3 regions of the Vogesella sp. XCS3 genome follow, and region 1 is predicted to be linked to each of the others. Evidence: predicted binding sites of a transcription regulator. Region 1 holds the regulator's gene; each other region holds the start of a gene.
What was found. Region 1 encodes HrcA, which represses chaperone genes, less so after heat shock. Its sites were predicted from a motif close to ATTAGCACTCGNNNNNNNCGAGTGCTAAT; they were not measured.

Region 1 (5,366 bases):
CGCGTACGCCGTCTTCCTTGACCTCGCCCAGGCCGTAGGCAATGGCTTGGTCCAGCAGCGACTGCGCATCGCGCATGGAGCCGGCTGCGGCGCGGCCCAGCAAGGCCAGCGCCGGGGTTTCGTAGGCAATGCCTTCCACGTCCAGCATGTGCGCCAGATGGCCGGCCACCTGCTGCGGTGTCATGTTGCGCAGGCTGAACTGCAGACAGCGGCTCAATACTGTCACCGGCACTTTTTGCGGGTCGGTCGTGGCCAGGATGAACTTGACGTGCGCCGGTGGTTCTTCCAGCGTCTTGAGCATGGCGTTGAAGGCACTTTTGGACAGCATGTGCACTTCATCGATGATGTAGACCTTGTAGCGCCCCATAGTAGGGGTGTACTGGGCGTTTTCCAGCACTTCGCGGATATTGTCGATACCGGTATTGGACGCGGCGTCGATCTCCAGCAGGTCGACAAAACGGCCGGCATCGATCTGGGTGCACGCCTGACACACGCCGCACGGCTCGGCGGTGGTACCGGTTTCGCAGTTCAGGCTCTTGGCCAGAATACGTGCGATGGTGGTCTTGCCCACGCCACGGGTACCTGTCAGCAGGTAGGCATGGTGCAGGCGGGATTCTTTCAGCGCATTGGACAGGGCGCGTACCACGTGCTCCTGGCCAACCAGGTCGGCAAAGCGCTTGGGGCGCCACTTGCGGGCGAGAACTTGATAGGTCATGGCGCGGAATTCTAAAGGGATTCGCCAGGGATGGCGACTATTTCAGCGCAGCGGCCTGCTACCTGGCACATCGCCAGCCATGCGGGGGCCGGGCCGCCTTTCGCCTTACTGCCCGGCAGGCACGGCCATGCGCGCCTGCACGAATCGTGCGCGCATTTCCTGCGCCAGCTCGTGCGTCACCATGGCGTACAGCGTGCTCTTGTTGTAGCGGGTAATGGTGTAGAAATTATTGAGGCCCAGCCAGTAGCGCATTTCACCCGGTGCCACTTCCAGCGGCACCAGCACTGCCAGCGCGTCGTCACGCACCGGGGCTTGTGGCAGCACGCCGCGCGCCTTGAGCTCGGCCACGGTGTAGTGCAGATTGAACTTGTCAGCGGCCAGCTCGTCCGGCACCGTGCCCGGCGCGAGCTCGGCCGGAATCACCACGTCGTCACCACCTAGCCAGCCATGCTCGCGGAAATAGTTGGCCACACTGCCAATGGCGTCCACCGGGTTGTTCCAGATGTCCTTGTGACCGTCACCGTCAAAATCCACTGCCCACTTGCGGTGGCTGGACGGCATGAACTGTGGCAGACCCATGGCGCCGGCGTAGCTGCCTTTCAGGGTAAGCGCGTTCACGTTTTCACTGCGCGCCAGGCGAAAGAACTCCGATAGTTCGGCGCGGAAAAAATCGGCGCGGCGCGGGTAGTCAAACGCCAGCGTAGACAGCGCATCGGCCAGACGGAAGCCACCGGTATTGCGGCCATAGCGCGTCTCGATACCGATAATCGCCACGATGATTTCCGGCGCCACTTTGTAGGTGTCTGCCGCTTTTTGCAGGGTAGCTTCGTGCTGCAGCCAGAACGCCACCCCCTCCTGCATCAGCTTATCGTTATAAAAACTGGGACGAAACTGGTACCACGGCCGCGCCGTGGAAGGCTTGTCCATGATGGCGATAATGTTCGGCTTGAGCTCCACATTGGCAAACACGCTTTCCAGCTCGGCACGCGACAGCTCGCCGCTTGCTACCTGCTCGTCGATATAGCGCTGCACATCCGGGCGCATCAGCAAAGCCACGTCGGCATAGGCAACGCTGGCCGCCAGCAAGCTGGCAGCGGCCAGCAGGTTTTTCAGCAAACTCATGGTGTCATCCAGGGTTGGTCGCAACAGACAGGCTGCGGCACAGGGGTCAATCGTTGAAATTCAGCGCACTGGATACCAGGCGCGCGGTGATGTCCACAATCGGGATCACCCGCTCGTAGGCCATGCGCGTGGGGCCAACCACGCCCAGTGCACCCACTACCTGGCCATTGAGCCGGTACGGGGCAATCACCACGCTGCAATCGTCCAGCGTCACCACGCCGGACTCGTCGCCAATGAAAAGGTTCACGCCGGGGGCGCGGCGGCTTTGCTCCAGCAGCTGCAACAGCTCGGTCTTGCGCTGGAAGGTATCAAACAACTCGCGCAGGCGGTTCAGGTCGCCGGAGAAATCGCTCACATTCAGCAGCTTGCCCTGCCCGCTAATCACCAGGTCGTCGCCACCGTGCAGCGTTTGCTGGCCAAACTGGATGGCCAGCTGCATCAGCTCGGAAATATCCCCGCGCAGGCGCTGCAGCTCCTCCCCTACCCGGCTGGCCACGCCGCCCAGCGCCTGGCCGGCATAGTGCTGGTTCAGGAAGTTGGCCGCTTCTATCAGCTCGCCACCGCTGTAGTCGCGCGCGGTGTTGAACAGGTGGTTTTGCACGTCGCCTTCCAGCGTGACCAGAATCAGCAGCACACGCCGCTCGGACAGGCGCAAAAACTCCACCTGGCGAAATGCGGCGTCGGCACGCTGCGGTGTCATCACCACACCGGCAAACTGCGTCAGCTCGGCTAGCAGCTGCGATGCTGCCTTCACCACCCGCTTGGGGCTGTCCGGCTGCAGCGTATGCCGCAGCTCGGCCACGGCAGGTTCGGCCAGCTGTTGCACCGTTAGCAGACGGTCGACAAACAGGCGGTAGCCGCGCGGCGTGGGCACGCGCCCGGCCGAGGTATGCGGCGAGGCAATCAGGCCCAGCCCTTCCAGGTCGGCCAGCATATTGCGGATGGACGCCGACGACAGCTCCAGCCCGGATACCGTCGCCAGGGTTTTGGACGCCACAGGCTGGCCATCGGCGATGTAGCGCTCTACCAGCACCTTGAGCAAATGTTGTGTGCGATCGTTCAGCATGCTGCCATTCTGTCACAGCTTGCCCGCCAGCCAAAGGCTTTGCCGCATCAGGGCATGGCACCGTGGCCGACGGCTTGGTAGCACCGTCTTTTGTGCGATAATCCGCTGATTGCATTCATGGCCACCACGCCCTTGTGGTGCGTTTGCATCGCTGCCTGTAGTTTTTATTTGGCAGGGCAGATGAAAACGTACATAATCAAAATCTGAATCGTTATCCACCCCGTTGAATGAATGGAGCAAGCATGGCAGAGCGTTCCGAAGACAAAAGCAAGGCGCTGAGTGCAGCGCTGGCGCAAATTGAAAAGCAGTTCGGCAAAGGCTCGATCATGCGCATGAGCGACAACCAGATCACCGAGAACCTGCAAGTCATCAGCACCGGCTCGCTGGGTCTGGATCTGGCACTAGGCGTGGGTGGCCTGCCGCGTGGCCGCGTAGTAGAAATCTACGGCCCGGAATCGTCCGGTAAAACCACGCTGTGCCTGCAGGTGGTTGCCGAAGCGCAAAAGCTGGGCGGCACCTGCGCCTATATCGACGCCGAAAACGCACTGGACCCGCAATACGCTCAAAAACTGGGCGTATCGGTAGAAGACCTGCTGATCTCGCAGCCGGATACCGGAGAGCAGGCACTGGAAATCTGCGACATGCTGGTACGCTCCGGCGGCGTGGACGTGATCGTTGTGGACTCGGTTGCCGCCCTGGTACCCAAAGCCGAGATCGAAGGCGAAATGGGTGACAGCCACGTAGGCCTGCAAGCCCGCCTGATGAGCCAGGCACTGCGCAAACTCACCGGCAATATCAAGCGTACCAACACCCTGGTGGTATTCATCAACCAGATCCGTATGAAGATCGGCGTGATGTTCGGCAGCCCGGAAACCACCACCGGCGGTAACGCGCTGAAATTCTACGCTTCGGTGCGCATGGATATCCGCCGCATCGGCGGTATCAAGAAGGGTGAAGAAATCATCGGCAACGAAACCCGCGTGAAAGTGGTGAAGAACAAGGTATCGCCACCGTTCAAGCAGGCCGGTTTTGACATCCTGTACGGCGAAGGCATCAGCCGTGAAGGCGAAATCATCGAGCTGGGCGTAGAGCACGGCTTTATCGACAAGTCCGGTGCCTGGTACGCCTATAACGGCCAGAAAATCGGCCAGGGCAAGGACAACACCCGCGAATGGCTGAAATCCAACCCGGCCATTGCCCAGGAAATCGAGCGCAAGATCCGCGAAGCCGTGGGCATCAAGGTAGAAATCACCGAAGGCAAGCCGGACGCTGACGAAGAGCTGCTGGACGACACCTTCGACGCCTGATGGAAAAACCGGGCAAAAGCCTGAAGGCAAGAGCCGTCGACCTTCTGTCCCGCCGCGAATACACGCGGCTGGAGCTGAAGCGGCGGCTTTCGCCTTTTGCAGAAAGTGCTGAACAAGTAGACACCCTGCTGGACGAGCTGGCCGCCAGCCGCTGGCAGAGCGACGCCCGCTTTGCCGAACAGTTTGCCGATAGCCGCAGCCGCAAGTACGGCAGCCGCCGCGTCGCCATGGAGATGCGCGAACGCGGGGTAGATAGCGACACCATCAAGCAGACATTATCCGGCCACAACGACATGGCCACCGCGCGCAGCCAGTGGCTGCGCAAATTCGGCCAGCCCGCCAGCGACGCCGCCGGGCGCGCCAAACAGATGCGCTTCCTGGCCAGCCGCGGCTTTGGCATGGACATCATCCGGCAAGTCATCAAGGGCTGTGACGAATGGCCCGACGATGACAGCGGCAGCTAGCGCACCGCCGCCATCGCCATAAGCACCCGCTGCGGCCAACCCGGCCAAGCCGCCGCACACAAGGGCAGAAAAAATGCGCTGGCGTGCACAAGGTTGGCCGCAAAGCTTGCCAGCACGGTGCGCAGTTGCCACAATCGACCGATATTCACGCCTTGCGTGTCGCCGTTTTCAGAATCCGATCCAATACGACCCATAAATCATGAAAACCTCCGCCATTCGCCAGAAATTTCTGGACTTTTTCGCTTCCAAAAATCACCAGGTTGTCTCCTCCAGCAGCCTGATTCCGGGCAACGACCCTACCCTGATGTTTACCGTGGCCGGCATGGTGCAGTTCAAGGACTTGTTCCTGGGCTTTGAGAAACGCGACTACACCCGCGCCACCACCAGCCAGAAATGCCTGCGCGCCGGCGGCAAGCACAACGATCTGGAAAACGTGGGCTACACCGCACGTCACCACACCTTCTTCGAAATGCTGGGCAACTTCAGCTTTGGCGACTACTTCAAGCACGACGCCATCACCTTTGCCTGGGAATTCCTCACCGGCGAACAGTGGCTGAACCTGCCTAAAGACAAGCTGATGGTGACCGTGTACGCCAGCGATGACGAAGCGTACGACATCTGGCACAAAGTAGTCGGCGTGCCTGCCGACAAGATCGTGCGCATTGGCGACAACAAGGGCGCACCGTACGCGT
Region 2 (5,366 bases), 1.8 Mb from region 1:
CATGGCGCAGCCGGCCTGCCGTTTGGCTGCCTGAAAGTGAAGTTCACCGGCTCCGCCGGCCAGAGCTTTGGCGTGTGGAACGCGCCAGGTCTGCACCTGGAGCTGGAAGGCGATGCCAACGATTACGTGGGCAAAGGCATGGCCGGTGGCCGCGTGACCATCTACCCGCCAAAAGGCGCTGCATACCAGTCGGACGAGTCCATCATCATCGGTAACACCTGCCTGTACGGCGCCACTGGCGGCCAGCTGTTTGCTGCCGGTGTGGCCGGCGAGCGTTTCGCGGTGCGTAACTCTGGCGCGCTGGCGGTGATCGAAGGTGCTGGTGACCACTGCTGCGAATACATGACCGGCGGTAGCGTGATCGTGCTGGGCGAAACCGGCTACAACTTTGGCGCCGGCATGACCGGGGGCTTTGCCTTCGTATACGACCGTGCCGAGAAGTTTGCCTACCGTTTCAACAACGAGCTGGTGGATATCAACCTGATCAACGGCGAAGCCATGGGCATGTACCGTGCCTACCTGCTGGAGAAGATCGCCAAGCACGTAGAGCTGACCGGTTCTGAAACCGGCCGTGCCATGCTGGAAAACTTCGACGATTACGTCGACTACTTCTGGCTGGTGAAGCCTAAAGCAGCCAAGCTGGAAAGCCTGCTGAAAGACTGATAGGGACGGGCGGGTTGGTCCGCCCCTTGATAGCAATAAAAGCACCTTGCGGCCAAGGTTGGCCGCAAGGGCAAAGGACAAGTGATCATGGGTGACGTTTTCCAGTTCATGAAGCTCTCGCGCAACCCGGGCGACAAAGTAGAAGTTGCCGTGCGCAAGATCGAATTCAAAGAGATTTACACCCCGCTACACGCGGTGGACGCGACAGACCAGGCCGGCCGCTGCCTGTCCTGTGGCAACCCTTACTGCGAGTGGGAGTGCCCGGTGCACAACTACATTCCTAACTGGCTGAAGCTGGTGAAGGAAGGCAAGCTGTTCGAGGCGGCCGAGATGTCGCACAAGACCAATAGCCTGCCGGAAATCTGCGGCCGCGTTTGCCCGCAAGATCGCCTGTGCGAAGGCGCTTGCACGCTGGAGCAGGGTGGCTTTGGCGCCGTGACCATTGGCAGCGTAGAAAAATTCATCACCGATGAAGCCTACAAAGCCGGCTGGCGCCCGGATATGTCCAAAGTGGTGTGGACCGACAAGAAGGTTGCCATCATTGGTGCCGGCCCTGCTGGCCTGGCCTGTGCCGACGTGCTGGTGCGTAACGGCGTACGCCCGGTAGTGATCGACCGCTACGAAGAAATCGGCGGCCTGCTGACTTTCGGCATCCCCGAGTTCAAGCTGGAAAAGAGCGTGGTGCAACGCCGCCGCGAGATCATGGAAGGCATGGGCGTGACCTTCCAGCTAAATACCGAAGTGGGTCGCGATGTCGAAATCGAGGCGCTGCTGGAGCAGTACGACGCCGTGTTCATGGGCATGGGCGCCTACAAGTACATGAAGGGTGGTTTTGAAGGCGAAAGCCTGCCTGGCGTGCTGGAAGCGCTGCCTTTCCTGATCAACAACGTGCGCCAGTGCATGGATACGCTGCCTGCCGGCGATGCACCACTATCCATGGCCGGCAAGCGAGTGGTAGTGCTCGGTGGTGGCGATACCGCCATGGACTGCAATCGCACCTCCATCCGCCAGGGCGCCAGCAAGGTGATCTGTGCCTATCGCCGCGACGAGGCCAATATGCCGGGCTCCAAGCGCGAAGTGGCCAATGCCAAGGAAGAGGGTGTGGAGTTCCTGTGGAACCGCCAGCCTATGGGCGTAGAGCAGGCAGCCGATGGCAGCTTGCGCCTGAAACTGGCTGAAACCCGCCTGGGCGCGCCGGACGCCAAAGGCCGTCGTAATGCCGAGATCGTGCCAGGCAGCGAAGAGGTCATCGAGTGCGATCACGTTATCGTGGCTTTTGGCTTCCAGGTAGAAGCCGCTAGCTGGTTCGAACGCCAGGGCATTGCCAGCAATGCGCAGGGCCGTACCGTGGCCCCGGCCAATGGCCAGTTCAAGCACCAGACCAGCAACCCGAAAATCTTTGCGGGTGGTGACCAGGTGCGCGGTGCCGACCTGGTAGTGCGTGCGGTATTTGAAGGCCGCCAGGCTGCAGAAGGCATGCTGGCTTATCTGCAAGTCTGGTAAAACGCGCCAGTGGCCCTTGCGGCCAACCTTGCCCGGCCCGCCACATGGCGGGCTTTGTCATTTCCGGCGGTGGCAAACTGTAAAAATCTTGGCCGGCCCCCTCTTGAAAACCGGCTATGCCGTCCCTATGATTAGCACTCGTCAGGGCAGAGTGCTAATGCACCTGTCCGCTATCGCTGAATTGATAGGTAATCATCTTTCAACAGCCACTGCTATTAGGAGAGTCAAATGGCAATTCGTCCTCTGCACGATCGTGTTGTTATCAAGCGCCTCGAGGCTGAAGAAAAAACCGCCTCCGGCATCGTTCTGCCGGGCGCCGCAGCTGAAAAACCAGACATGGGTGAAGTCGTTGCCGTAGGCAACGGCAAGATCCTGGAAAACGGCGATCGCCGTGCGCTGGAGCTGAAAGTTGGCGACAAGGTTATCTTCGGCAAGTATTCCGGCCAAACCGTCAAGGTTGACGGTGATGAGCTCCTCGTTATGCGCGAGGAAGACGTGATGGGCATCGTTGAGTAATCCGGGCCGCATCCCTCTTATCAAACTGATTCTGGAGAATTTCAAGCATGGCAGCTAAAGACGTACGCTTCGGCGATTCCGCCCGCGCAAAAATGGTAGTGGGTGTCAACATTCTGGCTGACGCCGTTAAAGTGACTCTGGGCCCGAAAGGCCGCAACGTGGTACTGGACCGCTCCTTCGGCGCCCCGACCATCACCAAGGATGGTGTATCCGTTGCCAAAGAAATCGAACTGAAAGACAAGTTCGAAAACATGGGCGCCCAGATGGTGAAAGAAGTCGCTTCCAAGACTTCCGACGTTGCCGGTGACGGCACCACCACCGCTACCGTACTGGCCCAGGCTATCGTGCACGAAGGCATGAAGTTCGTGACTGCCGGCATGAACCCGATGGACCTGAAGCGTGGTATCGACAAAGCCGTTATCTCGCTGGTAGGCGAGATCGCCAAGATCGCCAAGCCTTGCGCCACCACCAAAGAAATCGCCCAGGTTGGCTCCATCTCCGCCAACTCCGATAGCGATATCGGCGAAATCATTGCTACTGCAATGGAAAAAGTCGGCAAAGAAGGCGTGATCACCGTTGAAGACGGCAAATCGCTGCAGAACGAGCTGGACGTAGTAGAGGGCATGCAGTTCGACCGCGGCTACCTGTCCCCGTACTTCATCAACAACCAGGAAAAACAGATTGCCGCACTGGATAATCCGTTCATCCTGCTGTTCGACAAGAAAATCTCCAACATCCGCGACCTGCTGCCAGTACTTGAGCAAGTGGCCAAGTCCGGCCGCCCGCTGCTGATCATCGCTGAAGACGTAGAAGGCGAAGCGCTGGCTACTCTGGTAGTGAACACCATCCGTGGCATCCTGAAAGTGGTTGCCGTGAAGGCGCCAGGCTTCGGCGACCGTCGCAAGGCCATGCTGCAAGACATCGCTACCCTGACCGGCGGCACCGTGATTGCAGAAGAAGTGGGCCTGACCCTGGAAAAAGTGACCCTGGACATGCTGGGCCAAGCCAAGCGCGTTGAAGTGGGTAAAGAGAACTCCACCATCATCGATGGTGCAGGCGATGCCGCGCTGATCCAGGCACGTGTTGCCGAGATCCGTCAGCAGATCGAAGCCGCTACTTCCGACTACGACCGTGAAAAACTGCAAGAGCGCGTAGCCAAGCTGGCTGGCGGTGTTGCCGTGATCAAGGTCGGTGCAGCTACCGAAGTGGAAATGAAAGAGAAGAAAGCCCGCGTGGAAGACGCGCTGCACGCTACCCGTGCTGCCGTTGAAGAAGGCGTGGTGCCTGGCGGTGGCGTAGCCCTGCTGCGTGCCCGTTCCACCCTGGCCGATCTGGAAACCGCCAATGCCGACCAGGCTGCCGGCGTGAAGATCGTACTGAAAGCCATCGAAGCCCCGCTGCGCCAGATCGTGCAGAACGCCGGTGACGAGCCATCTGTAGTGGTAAACAAAGTGCTGGAAGGCAAAGGTAACTTCGGTTACAACGCCGCTACCGGCGAATACGGCGACATGCTGGAAATGGGCGTGCTGGATCCAGCCAAAGTAACCCGCTCCGCGCTGCAACACGCAGCCTCCGTAGCCGGCCTGATGCTGACTACCGACTGCATGGTAGCCGAACTGCCGGAAGACAAGCCTGCCATGCCAGACATGAGCGGTATGGGTGGTATGGGTGGTATGGGCGGCATGATGTAAGCTGCCTCGCTACTGCGAAGCCAGAACCCCGCACTACGGTGCGGGGTTTTTTATGTGCTACGGCAATGCGGCCAACCTTTCAGCAGGGTGGCCGCATTGTTTTGCCCGTGCAGTCTGGCACAATGCCGGCTTTATCTCGCGGAGCGTCAACATGAAACGATCAGATTTGCTCAAAGCGCTGGACGGCAAGCTGGAGCCGTGGCGCTTCAAGGATTACGCCCCGAACGGGCTGCAAGTGGAAGGCTGCGACGAGATCCGCCGCGTGGTAACCGGCGTCACTGCCTCGCAAGACTTGATTGACGAAGCCATCCGCCGGCAAGCCGATGCCATTCTGGTGCATCACGGTTACTTCTGGAAAAGCGAGGCAGCGCCCATTACCGGCATCAAGCGCCAGCGTATTGCGGCGTTGTTGCGCAGCAACATCAACCTGTTTGCCTATCACCTGCCACTGGATGCGCACCCGGAGCTGGGTAATAACGCGCAGCTGGGCCAAGTGTTGGGCTTGCAGAATGGGGCTCCGTCCGTGACTGAGCCGCTGATCTGGACCGGTGAGCTGGCGCAGTGCACTACTGCAGAGGCTTTGTGCGAGCAAGTTGGCCGCAACCTGGGGCGCGACGCACTACTGTTAGGGGACAAGACGCGTAGCGTGCAGCATGTGGCCTGGTGTACCGGTGGCGCGCAGGGTTATTTCGAACAAGCCATCGCTTTGGGGGTGGATGTGTTCATTACTGGCGAAGTGTCTGAGCAAAATCAGCATTTGGCCAATGAAACAGGCGTAAGCTTCATCGCGGCGGGCCATCATGCCACCGAACGCTATGGTGTAAAGGCGCTAGGCGAGTGGCTGGCGCATGATTTTGCCCTGGATGTGCAATTTATCGATCTCTTTAACCCGGTTTGAAAACTAAGCCCCTGTTGTCAATGAGGCGATTTGTCGCATATGCGCTTCAAGTTCCCTCATGGAATCGGGTAGAATTGTAAAGTTTCAAGTTTATA
Region 3 (5,366 bases), 1.7 Mb from region 1:
CCGGATGGCCCGCATGAAGTCATGCTGGTACTGGATGCCAATATCGGCCAGAACGCCATTAACCAGGTAGTCGCGTTTGATGATGCGCTGGGTCTGACTGGCCTGGTGCTCACCAAGCTGGATGGCACCGCCAAAGGGGGTGTCATTGCAGCCATCGCCAAGCAGCGCCCGGTACCGCTGCGCTTTATTGGCGTGGGCGAAAGCATCGATGACCTGCGCCCGTTCCAGGCCGGCCCGTACATCGACGCGCTGTTTGACTAGTCACCCGCTTGCTGCGGCCAACCTTTGCCCTTGATGAGGAGGCGCAATGATCCAGTTTGAACAGGTGAGCAAACGCTACCCGGGCGGGCACGATGCGCTCAAGAACCTGTCGTTCACCATAGATAGTGGCGAAATGCTGTTCCTGGCCGGCCATTCCGGCGCAGGTAAAAGTACCCTGCTGAAGCTGATTTCCGGTATAGAACGCGCCACCAGCGGCAATGTACTGGTGAACGACCAAAACCTGAGCCGCCTGCGCCCCAGCCAGCTACCCTATGTGCGCCAACACATCGGCATCGTGTTTCAAGACCACAAGATCCTGTTCGATCGCAGCGTATTCGACAATGTAATGTTGCCGCTGGACATTATCGGCTTTGACCGCCGCGATGCTGCGCGCCGCGTACGCGCAGCACTGGACAAGGTAGGCTTGCTGGGCAAAGAAAAGGTGATGCCGGTACGGCTATCCGGCGGTGAGCAGCAGCGGCTATGCATCGCCCGGGCCGTAGTGCACCGCCCCAGCATCCTGCTGGCTGACGAGCCGTCGGCAAACCTTGACCGCGCTTACGCACTGGACATCATGGAGCTGTTCAAATCGTTTCATCAGGTAGGCGTCACCGTCATTGTGTCTGCACACGATGAAACCCTGATGGAAGACTACGGTCGCCGCATTATCCGCCTGCGCGAGGGCCAGTTTGCCTCATGAAACACTACTTCTACCTGCACTGGCAGGATGCCCGCCTTGCCCTGCTGAAAATGCTGCGCCAACCCGTGGGCAGCTTGCTGAACCTGCTGATGCTGGCCATTGCCCTGTCGCTGCCTGTTTCGCTATACCTGGCAGCAACCAGTGTGCAAACGTGGGTGGGCAAGCTTACCGCCACACCACAAATCACGCTGTTCATGGAGCTGTCCACCGAACAAGCCGACCTGGCTGCCGTACAAGCCAGCCTGCAAACCCACCCGCGCGTGGCCAGCTTCAGCTTTGTCTCGAAGGATGCCGCCTTGCAACAGCTGGAGCAGCGCAGCGGTATGAGCGGTATTGGTGAAGGCCTGGGCAGCAACCCCCTGCCCCACGCCTTTGTGGTGCAACCCAAAGCCGATGCCACACCAGAAGCACTGGAAATGCTGCAACGCGAGCTCTCCGGCCTTCCCATGGTAGAGCAGGCCCAGTTTGATGCCGCCTGGGCCAAACGCCTGCACGGTTTACTGGAGCTGGCCATGCAGCTGGCCTGGTTTCTGAGCATCAGCTTTGGCCTGGCGCTGGTGCTGATTACCCACAACAGCATACGCATGCAAATACTGGCGCGGCAGGAAGAGATCGAAGTCGCCAAACTGATTGGCGCGACTGATAGCTTTATCCGCCGTCCTTTTATGTATTACGCCGTATGGCAAGGCCTGCTCAGCACCCTGTGCTGCTGGGCACTATGCAGTGTGTTTGTTGCCCAAGCCGCGCCAGCATTAAACGGTTTTGCCCAGCTCTACAGCGAAAGTATTATGCTGCGTAGCCTGCTGCCGACCGAGCTGCTGATGTTGGCCGCAGCCAGTATTGGCCTGGGCATTGTCGGCGCCCGCCTGGCGGCAGACCACTACCTGCGCAAACTGCGCGCCCGCTAAGCCGCTATCACCATCATAAATAAATGCCATCGCCGGGAACCTGTGCACTTCTGGCACTCTCCTACCGGGAGTGCTAAGATCAGCTCAGGTTTCCACAAGGATAATCAGCGTATGACCACGATTGCTTTGCCCGTACTCTCTGCCAACGGCAGCCTGGAACAGTATATCCAGACCGTCAACAGCATCCCCATGCTCACGCCGGAAGAAGAGTTCGAGCTTGCCACGCGCCAGCAGGAACAAGGCGACCTGGAGGCAGCCAAGCGCCTGGTGCTATCGCATCTGCGCGTAGTGGTATCGATTGCCCGCGGCTACTCTGGCTATGGCCTGCCGCAAGCCGACCTGATTCAGGAAGGCAATATCGGCCTGATGAAAGCGGTAAAACGTTTTGAACCTACCCGCGGTGTACGCCTGTTCTCGTTTGCCGTGCACTGGATCAAGGCCGAGATTCACGAGTTCATTCTGCGCAACTGGCGCCTGGTGCGCATTGCCACAACCAAGCCACAACGTAAACTGTTCTTCAACCTGCGCAGCATGAAGCAGGGGTTTTCTGCCTTGTCAGAAAAAGAGGCGCAAGCCATTGCCGAACAGCTGGGTGTCAAACCGGAAGAAGTGCGCGAAATGGAAACGCGCATGAGCGGCCAGGATATGGCGCTACTAGCGGATGAAGGTGACGACGAAGGCTTTGCACCCATCGACTGGCTGGCTGACAGCCACCACGAGCCGACCCGCGCCATGGAACGCCGCGCGCTGGACACGCTGCAAGGTGAAGGCATCGAACACGCGTTGGCCACGCTGGATCCGCGCAGCCGCCGCATTATCGAAGCACGCTGGCTGGCCGATGACAGCGGCGCCACATTGCACGACTTGGCTGCCGAATTTGGCGTATCTGCAGAACGCATCCGCCAGATCGAAGCCAAAGCGCTAGGCAAAATGAAAACCGCGCTGAGCCACGGTGTTGTAATAGACGCCTGATCTCTCTCGGAGAGCTAGGCAAAACAAAGCCCGCTTGCATCACAAGCGGGCTTTCTCATTTGCAGCAGGCCACCTCACGCCAGCTGGGCTTTTTTTCGCTAGCGGTACTGCGGCGGCAGCTTGTCTGTAGCCGCCTGTGCCATGGCGCGCAGGCGAGCCCAGGCCGGCTCGCCTTCGTCCAGCTCGGCCAGAAAATCCGGCGCGTATGTCGGGAATGACGCCAAAGCCAGGCTAAAGGTATGCGCCGCCTTTTCCTGCTCGCCAGCCAGTGCTTCCATCTGTGCCTTGCGCCGCAGCACATCCGGGTAAGGGCGGAACGCTGCCATCAGCTCCAGCCAATGCCGCTGCGTTTTCAGTGCCTGCGGCGTCGGTGTAATGACATCATCCAGCAAACCAAGCGCGTGGGAGGCGAACATCGGTTCATGGCGGATAATCTGCTCCAGACGCTGCTGCTGGCGCTGGGTCGTCGGGTAATACAGCCCTTGCATCTCGCGATAACGCCAGCTGCCATACGCCGCCAAAACCAGCAATGCAATAGCCAGCACCGTATACAGCGGCGTTAGCCAAACGATGGGTGCCTCATCCGCCTCGGGTGCCAGCGCCAGCATCATCACCATCACGGCGGGAAAGTACAGGTACCACAGCGGGTACTCCAGCATGCTATGGATCAGCGTCACCGCCATGATGGCCAGCGGCACCAGATGTACCGGCTCGACGCGACGGCCAAAGTAAGGCCAGGCCGCCCAGGTAAAACCCAGCACCGCACACAATGTACCAACCAGCCCCATTTCGGCCAGCAGCTGAAACACCAGATTATGGGCATTGGCAAACAGCCCGCTATTGACGCCGGCATTGGCAAACTGCGGCAGCATCTGCAAGCGCACACTCTCGGAGGCATATTGATACCAGCCAAATCCGTAGCCCGGATGCTCGGTAAACACGATCCAGGCTTTGCCCCATTCCGCCAAGCGCCGCGCGCCCATGCCATCACTGTTTGCGGCCAACCTTTCCAGGCCACTCGCAGCAACCGGCCCATGCAGAAGGGGGGCGAGCAGCTTCTCTGCCAACGGCAAGGCAAACTGCATCGCCACAATCAGTGCCACAGCCAGCCACATCACACGCATCATTTTTGCCGACTGCGACACGCGCAAGCGCCAATGCCACCAGCCTGCCATGATCGCCAGCGCAAACGCATACAACAGCACGGTACGGGAACCGGCAAAGGCAATGGACAAGGAAAGCCAGGCGATAGCGCCCCAGAGCCAGCGTCGCGCCGGTTGGCCACTCACCAATAGCCACGCAGCCGCAATTACCCCCCAAGTCAGGTAATGCGCGTACTGGTTACGTTGGCCGATATGACCGAATACATTGGTCGTTGGGTGGCTACTGTCGTAGAACAGCACACCACCCATGACCTGCGCCAGACCAGTGACTTGCGCCAAACCGATCAGGGATTGCAGTAGCGTGCCGATCAGGATCGCTTTGCACAAATAGGTAATCAGCGCTTCCGCTCCCCAGCGCAGACGCAAGCGTATGACAACAAGCGCCAACACCGACAAGGCAACAAAGGCCAATGCCGTGGCCTGATTCAGGCCAGGGAATAACACGGGTAGGAACCACGGCTGCAATGCCCACACCAGTGCCAAGACCATCATCCAGATGCTGGCCCTTGGCCACGCCGAAGGGGTGCCGGGCAACAACAAGCCGGCTAGCGCGGCGCAGCAAACCACGGTGATTTCGCCCCACCACTGCGGCAAAGGCAGAAAGTGGAAACGCGACAGAAAAGGAAAAATAGTGATCGCGGCCAACAGCAAGGCAGCAATACGGACACGCTTGGTGTCATCCATCAGAGAAGCAGACATGAATCACGCTCACAGGCGCTAGCAAAGGCCGAAGCATAGCCGATGCCAGGCCAGCGAGCAAAAACAGCTAGTTAAAGTGCGGTAAGCGCGGCGGGCGCACTGGTAAACCGGTGGTAACCTGGCGTACCAAGGCTGCATCGCCCTGACGCTGTTGTGTTACAGCCCCCATAGCCGCTTTATCCAGTAGTGGCTGTAGGCGAGTATCGCTACTACTGGCAATCACCATGGCACAACGCGGTGCATCGTACGGATACGCAGCTTGCAACATACGCAAACTCTCTTGCGCTGCAACGGGCTGGCCAGACCACTGGCGCAGCATGGCCAGCTTGCACAGCAGCATGGGGTAAGGCCGGTAAGCAACCAACTCCTCGTGGTGGCGCAGTTTGATCGCCAGCTGGCTAGGCGACGGCACCAGGAAGTTGCTCAACATCAGCTCGGACTCGAAACGCCAGAAAGGGTTGGCCGACAGGCTAATAAGCTGCTCGATCTGCTGCTGGTTCTGCTTGATATCGCGCGATGGGTTCTGGCTAGCTACCAGCAGCGGGAACACCATGGCACCCTTGGCAACATACAACAGCGTGGCCACACCCAGGATGACAGCGCCCACCCTGCGCATACTGGCACGCAGCGCCAGCTCTACCCCTGCTTTCGGCGACAATGCCA

Region 2: the regulator HrcA is predicted to act here: its motif matches at 2,297-2,325, upstream of groES (co-chaperone GroES).
Region 3: the regulator HrcA is predicted to act here: its motif matches at 1,919-1,947, upstream of rpoH (RNA polymerase sigma factor RpoH).

Annotation. Positions count from the first base shown of each region.
Region 1 covers NZ_CP085530.1:235,256-240,621, reverse strand. Annotated here, with positions in the region: gene dnaX (DNA polymerase III subunit gamma/tau) at 1-715, opposite strand, end outside; gene mltB (lytic murein transglycosylase B) at 821-1,837, opposite strand; gene hrcA (heat-inducible transcriptional repressor HrcA) at 1,884-2,903, opposite strand; gene recA (recombinase RecA) at 3,146-4,210, shown strand; gene recX (recombination regulator RecX) at 4,210-4,674, shown strand; gene alaS (alanine--tRNA ligase) at 4,874-5,366, shown strand, end outside.
Region 2 covers NZ_CP085530.1:2,059,898-2,065,263, reverse strand. Annotated here, with positions in the region: gene gltB (glutamate synthase large subunit) at 1-663, shown strand, start outside; gene LCH97_RS09810 (FAD-dependent oxidoreductase) at 751-2,166, shown strand; gene groES (co-chaperone GroES) at 2,395-2,682, shown strand; gene groL (chaperonin GroEL) at 2,730-4,373, shown strand; gene LCH97_RS09795 (Nif3-like dinuclear metal center hexameric protein) at 4,525-5,271, shown strand.
Region 3 covers NZ_CP085530.1:2,265,074-2,270,439, forward strand. Annotated here, with positions in the region: gene ftsY (signal recognition particle-docking protein FtsY) at 1-261, shown strand, start outside; gene ftsE (cell division ATP-binding protein FtsE) at 308-961, shown strand; gene ftsX (permease-like cell division protein FtsX) at 958-1,869, shown strand; gene rpoH (RNA polymerase sigma factor RpoH) at 1,981-2,841, shown strand; gene LCH97_RS10860 (PglL family O-oligosaccharyltransferase) at 2,940-4,703, opposite strand; gene LCH97_RS10865 (PglL family O-oligosaccharyltransferase) at 4,771-5,366, opposite strand, start outside.